2 regions of the Arthrobacter sp. P1_B9 genome follow, and region 1 is predicted to be linked to the other one. Evidence: predicted binding sites of a transcription regulator. Region 1 holds the regulator's gene; the other holds the start of a gene.

What was found. Region 1 encodes LexA, which represses DNA repair genes until DNA is damaged. Its sites were predicted from a motif close to TCGAACANNTGTTCGA; they were not measured.
Region 2: the regulator LexA is predicted to act here: its motif matches at 2,620-2,635, upstream of ruvA (Holliday junction branch migration protein RuvA).

The regions. Positions count from the first base shown of each region.
Region 1 is NZ_JBFUAA010000007.1:184,444-188,855, reverse strand. Features, by position in the region: gene AC1D1A_RS12145 (histidinol-phosphate transaminase) at 1-733, opposite strand, end outside; gene AC1D1A_RS12140 (LysM peptidoglycan-binding domain-containing protein) at 802-1,206, opposite strand; gene lexA (transcriptional repressor LexA) at 1,739-2,488, shown strand; gene AC1D1A_RS12130 (ATP-dependent DNA helicase) at 2,601-4,412, opposite strand, start outside.
Region 2 is NZ_JBFUAA010000006.1:110,850-115,261, reverse strand. Features, by position in the region: gene secD (protein translocase subunit SecD) at 1-44, opposite strand, end outside; gene yajC (preprotein translocase subunit YajC) at 149-571, opposite strand; gene ruvB (Holliday junction branch migration DNA helicase RuvB) at 786-1,910, opposite strand; gene ruvA (Holliday junction branch migration protein RuvA) at 1,903-2,547, opposite strand; gene ruvC (crossover junction endodeoxyribonuclease RuvC) at 2,673-3,251, opposite strand; gene AC1D1A_RS10620 (YebC/PmpR family DNA-binding transcriptional regulator) at 3,301-4,056, opposite strand; gene pdxT (pyridoxal 5'-phosphate synthase glutaminase subunit PdxT) at 4,060-4,412, opposite strand, start outside.

The sequences.
Region 1 (4,412 bases):
CCGCGGCCATGTAGCCGAGCCGCGCACCCGCGAGGGCGAAGGCCTTGCTCATGGTGCGCGAGACGATGAGCCGCTCCCGGCCAGGCAGCAGGGTGAGGGCACTGGGCGTGCCGTCGTGGGCGAACTCGTGATAGGCCTCGTCAACGATCACGATGGTCTGGCTGGCCTCGCCGGCCTCATAAACGGCCTCGACCACATCAAGGCCCAGCCCCGTGCCGGTCGGGTTGTTCGGGGAACAGAGGAAGACAATGTTGGGCTGAAGCTCGCGGACTTGCTGTGCCGCCGATTCCGCGCTGAGCCCATAGTCGGACGCGCGGACCCCGACGACGTACTCCGTATCCGTGCCGGAGGCCAGCAGCGGGTACATCGAATACGTGGGAGGGAACCCGAGGGCCGTCCGGCCAGGGCCTCCGAAGGCCTGGAGGATTTGCTGAAGGACTTCGTTGGAACCATTCGCGGCCCAGATGTTCTCCGCGTCCAGCCCATGGCCAAGGTATTCGGCGAGGGCTTCGCGCAATTCGGTGAATTCGCGGTCCGGATAGCGGTTCAGCCCGGCAGCGGCGGCGCTCACGGCTTCGGTAATCGCGGCGCGGACATCGGCCGGGACCCCATGGGTGTTCTCGTTGACGTTGAGCAGGATGGGGACGTCCAGCTGCGGCGCGCCATACGGACGCAGGCCACGCAGATTGGTTCGGAGGGGCAGTCGGTTGAGGCGCTCAAGCTGGTCAGTCACGTGACCAGTTTAAGTGGTAGCGGGACGGGCGCTGAAACTGTGACGCCCGCAACGGCACCCGGGGGTGGCTACTTGGACGGAACAAACAGTTGCTGGCCCGGCATCACACGCGCGGCGTCCAGATTGTTCAACTGCACGATATCGGCCACAACATCGCGGGGATCGCGCTCCGGGGCCACCGACCCGGCAATGGCCCAGAGGGACTCCCCCGGTTGGACTGTGACGGATACGGTCGGCGTCACCGAGAGCTGGTCTGCGGAATCTGCCGCTTTCGCGGGAGCGTTGAGGAATCCGCTGAAGGACAGGATGAACGCCGCCAGCAGAATCAGGGGGACGCCGAAAAAGACGAAGCGTCCGCGCCGGGTGAGCCGAAGCGGCGGCTGCTTGGTCCGGCCGCCGGAAACCGCGGCGGCGGCTCCTTGCTGCGCCCGCGACGGCGCGGAGCCGCGGCGCCTGGCGTTGAGCGGGTACACGTTGCCGTGACTGGAACCACTTTGGGCGAGGCCGCCTTGTCCGATGCTGCCGTGTCCGATGCTGCGGCGATCCGCTGCGCCACCCGGACCAACACCACGGTGGCGGGTCGTGACGCCCTGAATGTTAGTGCCGTCAAACGCGCTTGAAACTGACATGAACTGAGCCCTCCTGGACCATAAGTTGCCGCCCGGCGTACTCACGTACTCGCCGCCAACCGGCCGAACCTTCGAACATAGAACCGAACATTGCCTGCGAACCTAGATCGTCGGAATCGAACACATATTCGAATCTTACTTGTTCTGTTTTAGCACTTACTAACGAACGATGTCGAGACTCGCTAGAACAAATGTTTGAAAAAGGTCTGCGGCTGGCCTATTTTTGAGGGACAGGACAACCACTTTCGAACTCCCACTTTCGAACTACCAGTGGGAATTCATTCGTAGTTGATCAGCAGGGTCTGACATTTCAGGCCGGAAGTTCCCGGTGACAGCAGCCACGGCAGCCGGGCGGAACGGAAAGGCGTTGGCGAACATGGCAGCACAAGCCACCGGCGGCAGGGCCACCCCACGGAGCCCGCAGCCCGCCCGGGCCCCCAAGAGCCTCACCGTCCGGCAAAAGAAAATCCTGGAGACCATCCAGCGGTCCGTCACGGACAAGGGCTACCCGCCGTCCATGCGCGAAATCGGCGACACCGTCGGTCTCGCCAGCCTGTCGAGCGTGACCCACCAGCTCTCCCAACTGGAAAAGCTCGGCTACCTGCGGCGCGATCCGAAGCGGCCCCGGGCCATGGAAGTGCTCATGCCGCTGACCCTGGACGAGGGGGCCACACCGATATCTGGTATCGAGAAGTCCAGCCCCTTGCGGGCCGTCGGCGGCCTGTCGGTAACCGAGCTCGCCAGCGCCACTGACACGGCAATGGTGCCGTTCGTCGGACGCATCGCCGCCGGCGGGCCGATCCTCGCGGACCAGGTGGTGGAGGACGTCATGCCGCTGCCCCGCCAACTCGTGGGCCATGGCGAACTCTTCATGCTCAAGGTGGCCGGCGACTCGATGATCGACGCCGCCATCTGCGACGGCGACTGGGTGGTTGTCCGCCGCCAGGGTGATGCCGTGAACGGCGATATCGTTGCCGCCCTGCTGGACGACGAAGCCACGGTCAAGACCTTCCGCCAGCGGGACGGCCACACGTGGCTGTTGCCGCAAAACACCCAGTACGAGCCCATCCTGGGCGACCACGCCGTCATCATGGGCAAGGTCGTATCGGTACTGCGCTCCCTCTAAACTGCGCTCTCTCTAAACTGCGCTCCCCTTAGCCATCCGGGGCATGCTGCCAGTCCGGAGCGGCCACCCCGCGGCGGATTTCCGGCGCAGGGTGGCGGCCCCGGTTTGGGACTTAGGCTTTCGCGGAGTCTTTCGCCAGGCGCTTCAGGGCTGCCATGGCTATCGATGAATCGGTGGTGGGCCAGAACGGCGGCAGCGCGGCGCGCAGGAAGCCGCCGTAACGCTCCGTGGAGAGCCGCGAATCCAGCACTGCCACCACGCCCTTATCCGAGGTCGAGCGGATCAGCCGTCCGGCGCCCTGCGCGAGGCGGATGGCGGCGTGCGTGGCCGAGACGGCCATGAAGCCATTGCCGCCGGCCTGGGCCACGGCCCGCGAACGTGCCGTCATCAGCGGGTCGTCCGGCCGCGGGAAGGGAATCCGGTCGATGACCACCAGCCGGCAGGACACGCCAGGGACGTCGACGCCCTGCCAGAGGGACATGGTGCCGAACAAACACGTGTCAGGTTCGTCGGCAAACTGCCGCACGAGCGCCGTCATGGTCGACTCCCCCTGGCACAGGATGCTGAGGCCCAGCCGGGGCCGCATGGCCTCGGCTGCTTCCTCTGCGGCGCGCCGCGAGGAGAACAGGCACAGGGCGCCTCCGCCGGAGGCGCGGATCAGCTTCTCGAGTTCGTCCAGGGCCTCGGGGGACGTTCCGCGGCCGGGTTTGGGCAGGTGCCGGGCTACGTAGAGGATGCCCTGCTTCGGGTAGTCGAACGGGGAGCCGACGTCGACGCCGGTCCAGCTCGGGGCGCCGTTGCCAACCAGGCCCAGGCCGCCGGCGGCGGGTTCGAAGGCAGCGCCGATGGCCAGTGTGGCCGAGGTCAGGATGACGGTGTGGTCCGCGAACAGGCCCTCGCGCAACCGCCCTGCGACGCTCAGCGGGGCAACGTTGATCAACGCCGGCGCGCTCTCGTCCGGCTGGGAGTAGCCCTGCGCCGGGTCGAAGCTGCTGTTGCGGGAGAACCACACGACTTCGCGGTTTTCGCGCGCGGCCAGCAGGCGTTCACAGAGCTCCAGGATGACCATGAGGCGCGAGCGGGCCAGCTGCCGTCCGCCGTCCGCCGACACGGAGCTGTCCCCCTTGGAATCGGACAGGGCGGCGCGGCACGCGTCGCGCAGCTGGTCGATGCAGTCCAGCTGCTCGCTGTTCAGGCCGTTGGGCATCAGCCCGCTGGGGACGCCGTCGATGGCGAGCTCCAGGTGGGCGGCGGCATTGTTCAGCGCATCCACGGTGATGCCCGTGTGCTTCCGGGCCCCGGACGCGGCGGCGTGCACCATCGCCACGGAGAGCTGGCCCGAGACCGCGCCCGTGACGCGGTCCTGAAGTTCGTGTGCTTCGTCCACCACGACGACGTCGTACTCGGGCAGCACCGCCAGGCCTTCGAAGGCACTGACGGCGAGCATGGCGTGGTTGGTGACCACGACGTCGGCATCGGCGGCGTTCTGCCGTGCCAGTTCGCTGAAGCATTCGGCCGCGAGCGGGCATTTCTGCGCGCCGAGGCACTCCATGGAGGTGACCGAGACCTGGCGCCAGGCCCGGTCCGTGACGCCCGGCATGAGCTCGTCGCGATCCCCCGTCGCGGTCTCCTCGGCCCATTCGCGCAGCCGGACAACTTCCTTGCCCAGCTGGGAGGACGGCCCGCCAAGTGCGGCGGCGAAGTGCGGCACGGACGTGTCCTCGCCGAGGGAAAACAACTGTCCCTCGGAAGGTTCTTCGGACGGGAAGCCGCCCTCGAGTTTGTGCCGGCAGACGTAGTTGGACCGGCCCTTGACCAGGGCGACCTTGACGGGCCGCTCCAGGGCAGGGGTGATGGTCTTAAGCAGCCTGGGCAGGTCACGGCCCACAATCTGCGTTTGCAGTGCCAGGGTGGCGGTGGAGAC
Region 2 (4,412 bases), on a different contig from region 1:
ACCAGCATCCTGATGGCTGAGTTTTTGGGGCCAGTTCGTGCCATTGTCGATCTTTCTATTATTTACGGCGGATCCGCCGGCGCGGGCTCTGGGCCCCGCCGACGGATGCCCGCAACCGTTGCTTCGCGGGATAGCTCAGGTAGGCAGACTAGCTGTCTTTTTTGCCTTCGTCGTTGAGGCGGCGCAGGGTTTCCTCGGGCGTTTCGGTGCGCGGCGCGTCGTGGACGGGGGCGCTGGCGTCGGTCCCCTCAGCACCCAGCTTCTCGGTGGTCAGCGAGGACGCGTCGTCGGGAACGACCGTGGGCTCCTCGGCGGCGACAACCGGCTCCACAATTTTGGTGACGGCCTGGCGGTGCACCGTGGCCGTGTTGCCCGGGGAAAGCTCAAGCGTGACCTTGTTCTCCGCTTCGTCAATGTCGACGATCCGGCCGAACAGCCCGAAACTCGTCATGACCTCGACGCCCGGGCCGAACTTCGACTGGAGCTGCGCCTGCTGCTGCTGCGTTTTCTTGTTGCGGCGGAACATCATGAAGACGAACACGCCAAGCATCACGAACAGGAGAATTGTCATTAGATCCAAGGGGAAAGTTCCGTTCTGTACTTGCATAGCTGTTTTTCAGCAACGTCCGTTTGCTCCTGACGGCGCGGGCAGGGGTCTGCGCAGCAAACTGGCCGCGAGACCGTCCCCCAGACCGCCGGCGGCTACCTGCTCTCCGCCCACGGAAACAAAACCCGGACGTGCCGAGCGTCATACCAGTCTAAAGGGAAAAGCTGAAAGAACGGTGCTAGCGGCTGTTTCGGATCCACTGAGGATCGGTTTCTTCGCCGAGATCCCCACCGGACCCGCCGATCGGGCTCTCGCCCGGCTCGTCGGCCTGGAACAGTTCCAGCGGGTCCTGGCCGAAGGCGCCGGCCGGAATGGCGAAGCCCAGGTGCGTCCATGCCGGCGCCAGGGCTATCCGGCCGCGCGGCGTCCGGCCCAGGAGTCCTTCGCGCACCAGATAGGGCTCGGCGACCGTTTCCACGGTCTCCGTTTCCTCGCCGACGGCGATCGCGAGCGTGGACAGGCCTACCGGGCCGCCGCCGAACTTGGTGATGAGGGCCTCGAGAACGGCACGGTCCAGCCGGTCCAGGCCCCGCTTGTCCACCTCATACATGTCCAGGGCCGCGGAGGCCGCCCGCGCGTCGATTTGCTCGATGCCGTGCACAAGCGCCCAGTCCCGGACCCGGCGCAGGAGCCGGTTGGCGATGCGCGGCGTGCCCCGGGACCGGCCGGCAATCTCGCTGAATCCGGCGGAGTTGACCTTCAGGTCCAGCAGGCCGGCGGAGCGGCGCAGGACCAGTTCCAGCTCCTCGACGGAGTAAAACTCGAGGTGGCCGGTGAAACCGAACCGGTCCCGCAGCGGGCCGGGAAGGAGGCCGGCCCGCGTGGTGGCGCCGACGAGCGTGAAGGGCGGCAGCTCCAGCGGAATGGCCGTGGCGCCGGCGCCCTTGCCGACGACGATATCGACGCGGAAATCTTCCATCGCCATGTACAGCATTTCCTCGGCCGGCCGGGACATGCGGTGGATTTCATCCAGGAACAGGACCTCGCCCTCAGAGAGTGAGGACAGGATGGCCGCAAGGTCGCCCGCGTGTTGGATGGCCGGGCCGCTGCTGATCCGCAGCGGAACGTTCATTTCGGCGGCGATGATCATGGACAGTGTGGTCTTGCCCAGGCCGGGAGGGCCCGAGAGCAGCACGTGGTCCGCGCTGCGCCCACGCATGCGCGAGGCCTCCAACACGAGGGAGAGCTGCTTGCGGACCCGGTGCTGGCCCACGAAGTCGTGCAGGTTCTTGGGCCGCAGGGCGGCTTCGATGACCCGCTCCTCCGGTTCCTCTCCCCCGGCGACGATCGACGGCTCAGCCACGCGCGCCTACCCGGTTCCCGGCGCGGGCGCCGTCCTGGCCCAGCCAGCGCAGCGTCGCGCGGAGAATCTCCGCCACATTGCCGTTCGCCGCGAGGTCCGGGGAATCGGCAAGGGACTTGTCGATGCTGGCCGTGGCATCCTTTTCGGACCAGCCCAGGCTGGTCATCGCGGCCACCACCTGCGGCTTCCAGACGGATTCGGCGGACACGGCCGCGACAGGCGCGCCGGCGGTGCCGTGCGGCACAAGCTTGCCGGCTAGTTCGAGCACGATCCGGCCGGCCACCTTCGGTCCGATGCCGGGGACCTTCGTGAAGGCCTTGCCGTCGCCGGAGTGGGCGGCCACCCGGATGGCTTCGGGCTCGTGGACGGCCAGCACCGCCAGTGCGAGGCGGGGACCGACTCCGCTGACGCTGAGGAGCACATCAAACACCTCGCGTTCGTCATCGCTGGCGAAGCCGAACAGGGTCAGCGAGTCTTCCCGCACGATCAGGGACGTGAATAGCTTTCCCTCCTCACCCACCCGGAGGCCGCTGAGGGTCTGCGGTGTGGCGTTGACGCTCATGCCGGCGCCGTTGAGGTCGATCACGGCGGAGGACAGGCCAACATGCGCAACGGTTCCACGAAGAAAACTGATCAAGGCCGGGCTCCTGGTCTAACTGGCGTCTACAACTGGGTGATGAAAGAACGTACAGCCGGGCACGCCGGCTATCCGAACATATCTACGAATACCCTACCAAGCCCCGCGGCGTCACAGCCGGACATTCAGCGCGCACGGCGCGCTTTTGCCTCCGCGTCCGCCCACGCCCGCTGCGCCGGAGTGAGGGACTGGCTGCCCGGCCCAGTCGTGGCTACGGCGGCCCCGCTGCCGGCCCGCCAAGCGTGGGTGATGGCCAACGCAAGGGCGTCGGCGGCGTCGGCAGGGCGCGGAGGCGCGTCCAGCCGGAGGATCTTGGTCACCAGCTTGGTGACCGCATCCTTGTTCGAGGTCCCGCTTCCCGTCACGGCTGCCTTGACCTCGGACGGGGTGTGCAGAGCCACCGGGATGCCACGGCGCGCGGCGGCCGCAATGACCACACCGGAGGCCTGCGCCACCCCCATGACCGTGCTGACGTTGAGCTGGGAAAAGACCCGCTCCACGGCGAGGACCTGGGGTTCGTAGCGGTCCAGCCACTCGTCGATGGACGTGGCGATGACCAGCAGCCGCTGGTCCAGGCTCTCCTCGGGTGAGGTGCCCACAACGCCGAAGGCCACCAAAGTGGCCCGCCGGTTCCGCTCGACGTCGACAACGCCGATCCCGCAACGGGTGAGGCCCGGGTCGACCCCCAACACGCGCAGCGTCACGGTTGGGCCGTCAAGACCGGGCCCCAAAAGTCACGTTTGGGTGAGCGGGTCACTCGGCTTCCAGTGCGGCCTGCACTTCGTCGCTGAGGTCGGCGTTGCTGTACACGTTCTGGACGTCGTCGAGCTCTTCCAGGGCGTCCACCAGCTTCATGAACTTCTTGGCGGCATCAAGGTCCAGCGGCACCTGCATGGACGGCACAAACTCGGCCTCGTCGGTGTCGTACTCAATGCCGGCTTCCGTGAGGGCATCGCGGATGGCCTGGAGGTCGGTCGGCTCGGAGTGGATCTCGAAGCTGTCGCCGTTGTCCTTGACTTCCTCGGCCCCGGCATCCAGCACGGCCATCAGGACGTCGTCCTCGGCCAGGCCGTTCTTCGGCAGCGAGACGACGCCCTTGCGGGAGAAGAGGTAGCTGACGGAGCCGGGATCGGCGATCGTGCCGCCGTTGCGGGAGATGGCGAGCCGGACCTCGGAGGCGGCACGGTTCTTGTTGTCCGTGAGGCACTCGATCAGCAGCGCGGAACCCTGCGGGCCGCGGCACTCGTACATGATTTCGGTGTAATCGACGACCTCGCCGGTGAGCCCGGCGCCGCGCTTGATGGCGCGGTCGATATTGTCAGCGGGCACCGACGTCTTTTTCGCCTTGGTGACGGCCAGTTCCAGGCTGGGGTTGCCGGAGAGGTCGGGGCCGCCCATGCGCGCGGCGACTTCGATGTTCTTGATCAGCTTGGCGAACGACTTGGCCCGGCGGCTGTCAAGGATGGCCTTCTTATGCTTGGTCGTCGCCCATTTGGAGTGGCCTGACATGCTTTACGCTTCTCCTCTGATCATTCGAATAAACAGTTCATGCACGCGCTTCTCCCCCGTCACTTCCGGGTGGAAGGAGGTGGCCAGCAGCTTGCCGGAACGCACTGCAACAATTCTAGCCGTCCCGTCCAGGGATTCGGGGTGGCCGGCTTTGGACGGTTCCACCTGGGCAAGGACTTCGACGCCGTCGCCGACGCGCTCCACCCAGGGCCCGCGGATAAAGACGGCGTGGACCGGGGCCACTGCCCCGCCCGCGGCGCTGAACCCTAACCCCATGAAGTCCAGGTCCGTCTCGAAGGACTCGCGCTGCCGGCCGAAGGCGTTGCGGCGCACGGTGATGTCGAGTCCGCCGAACG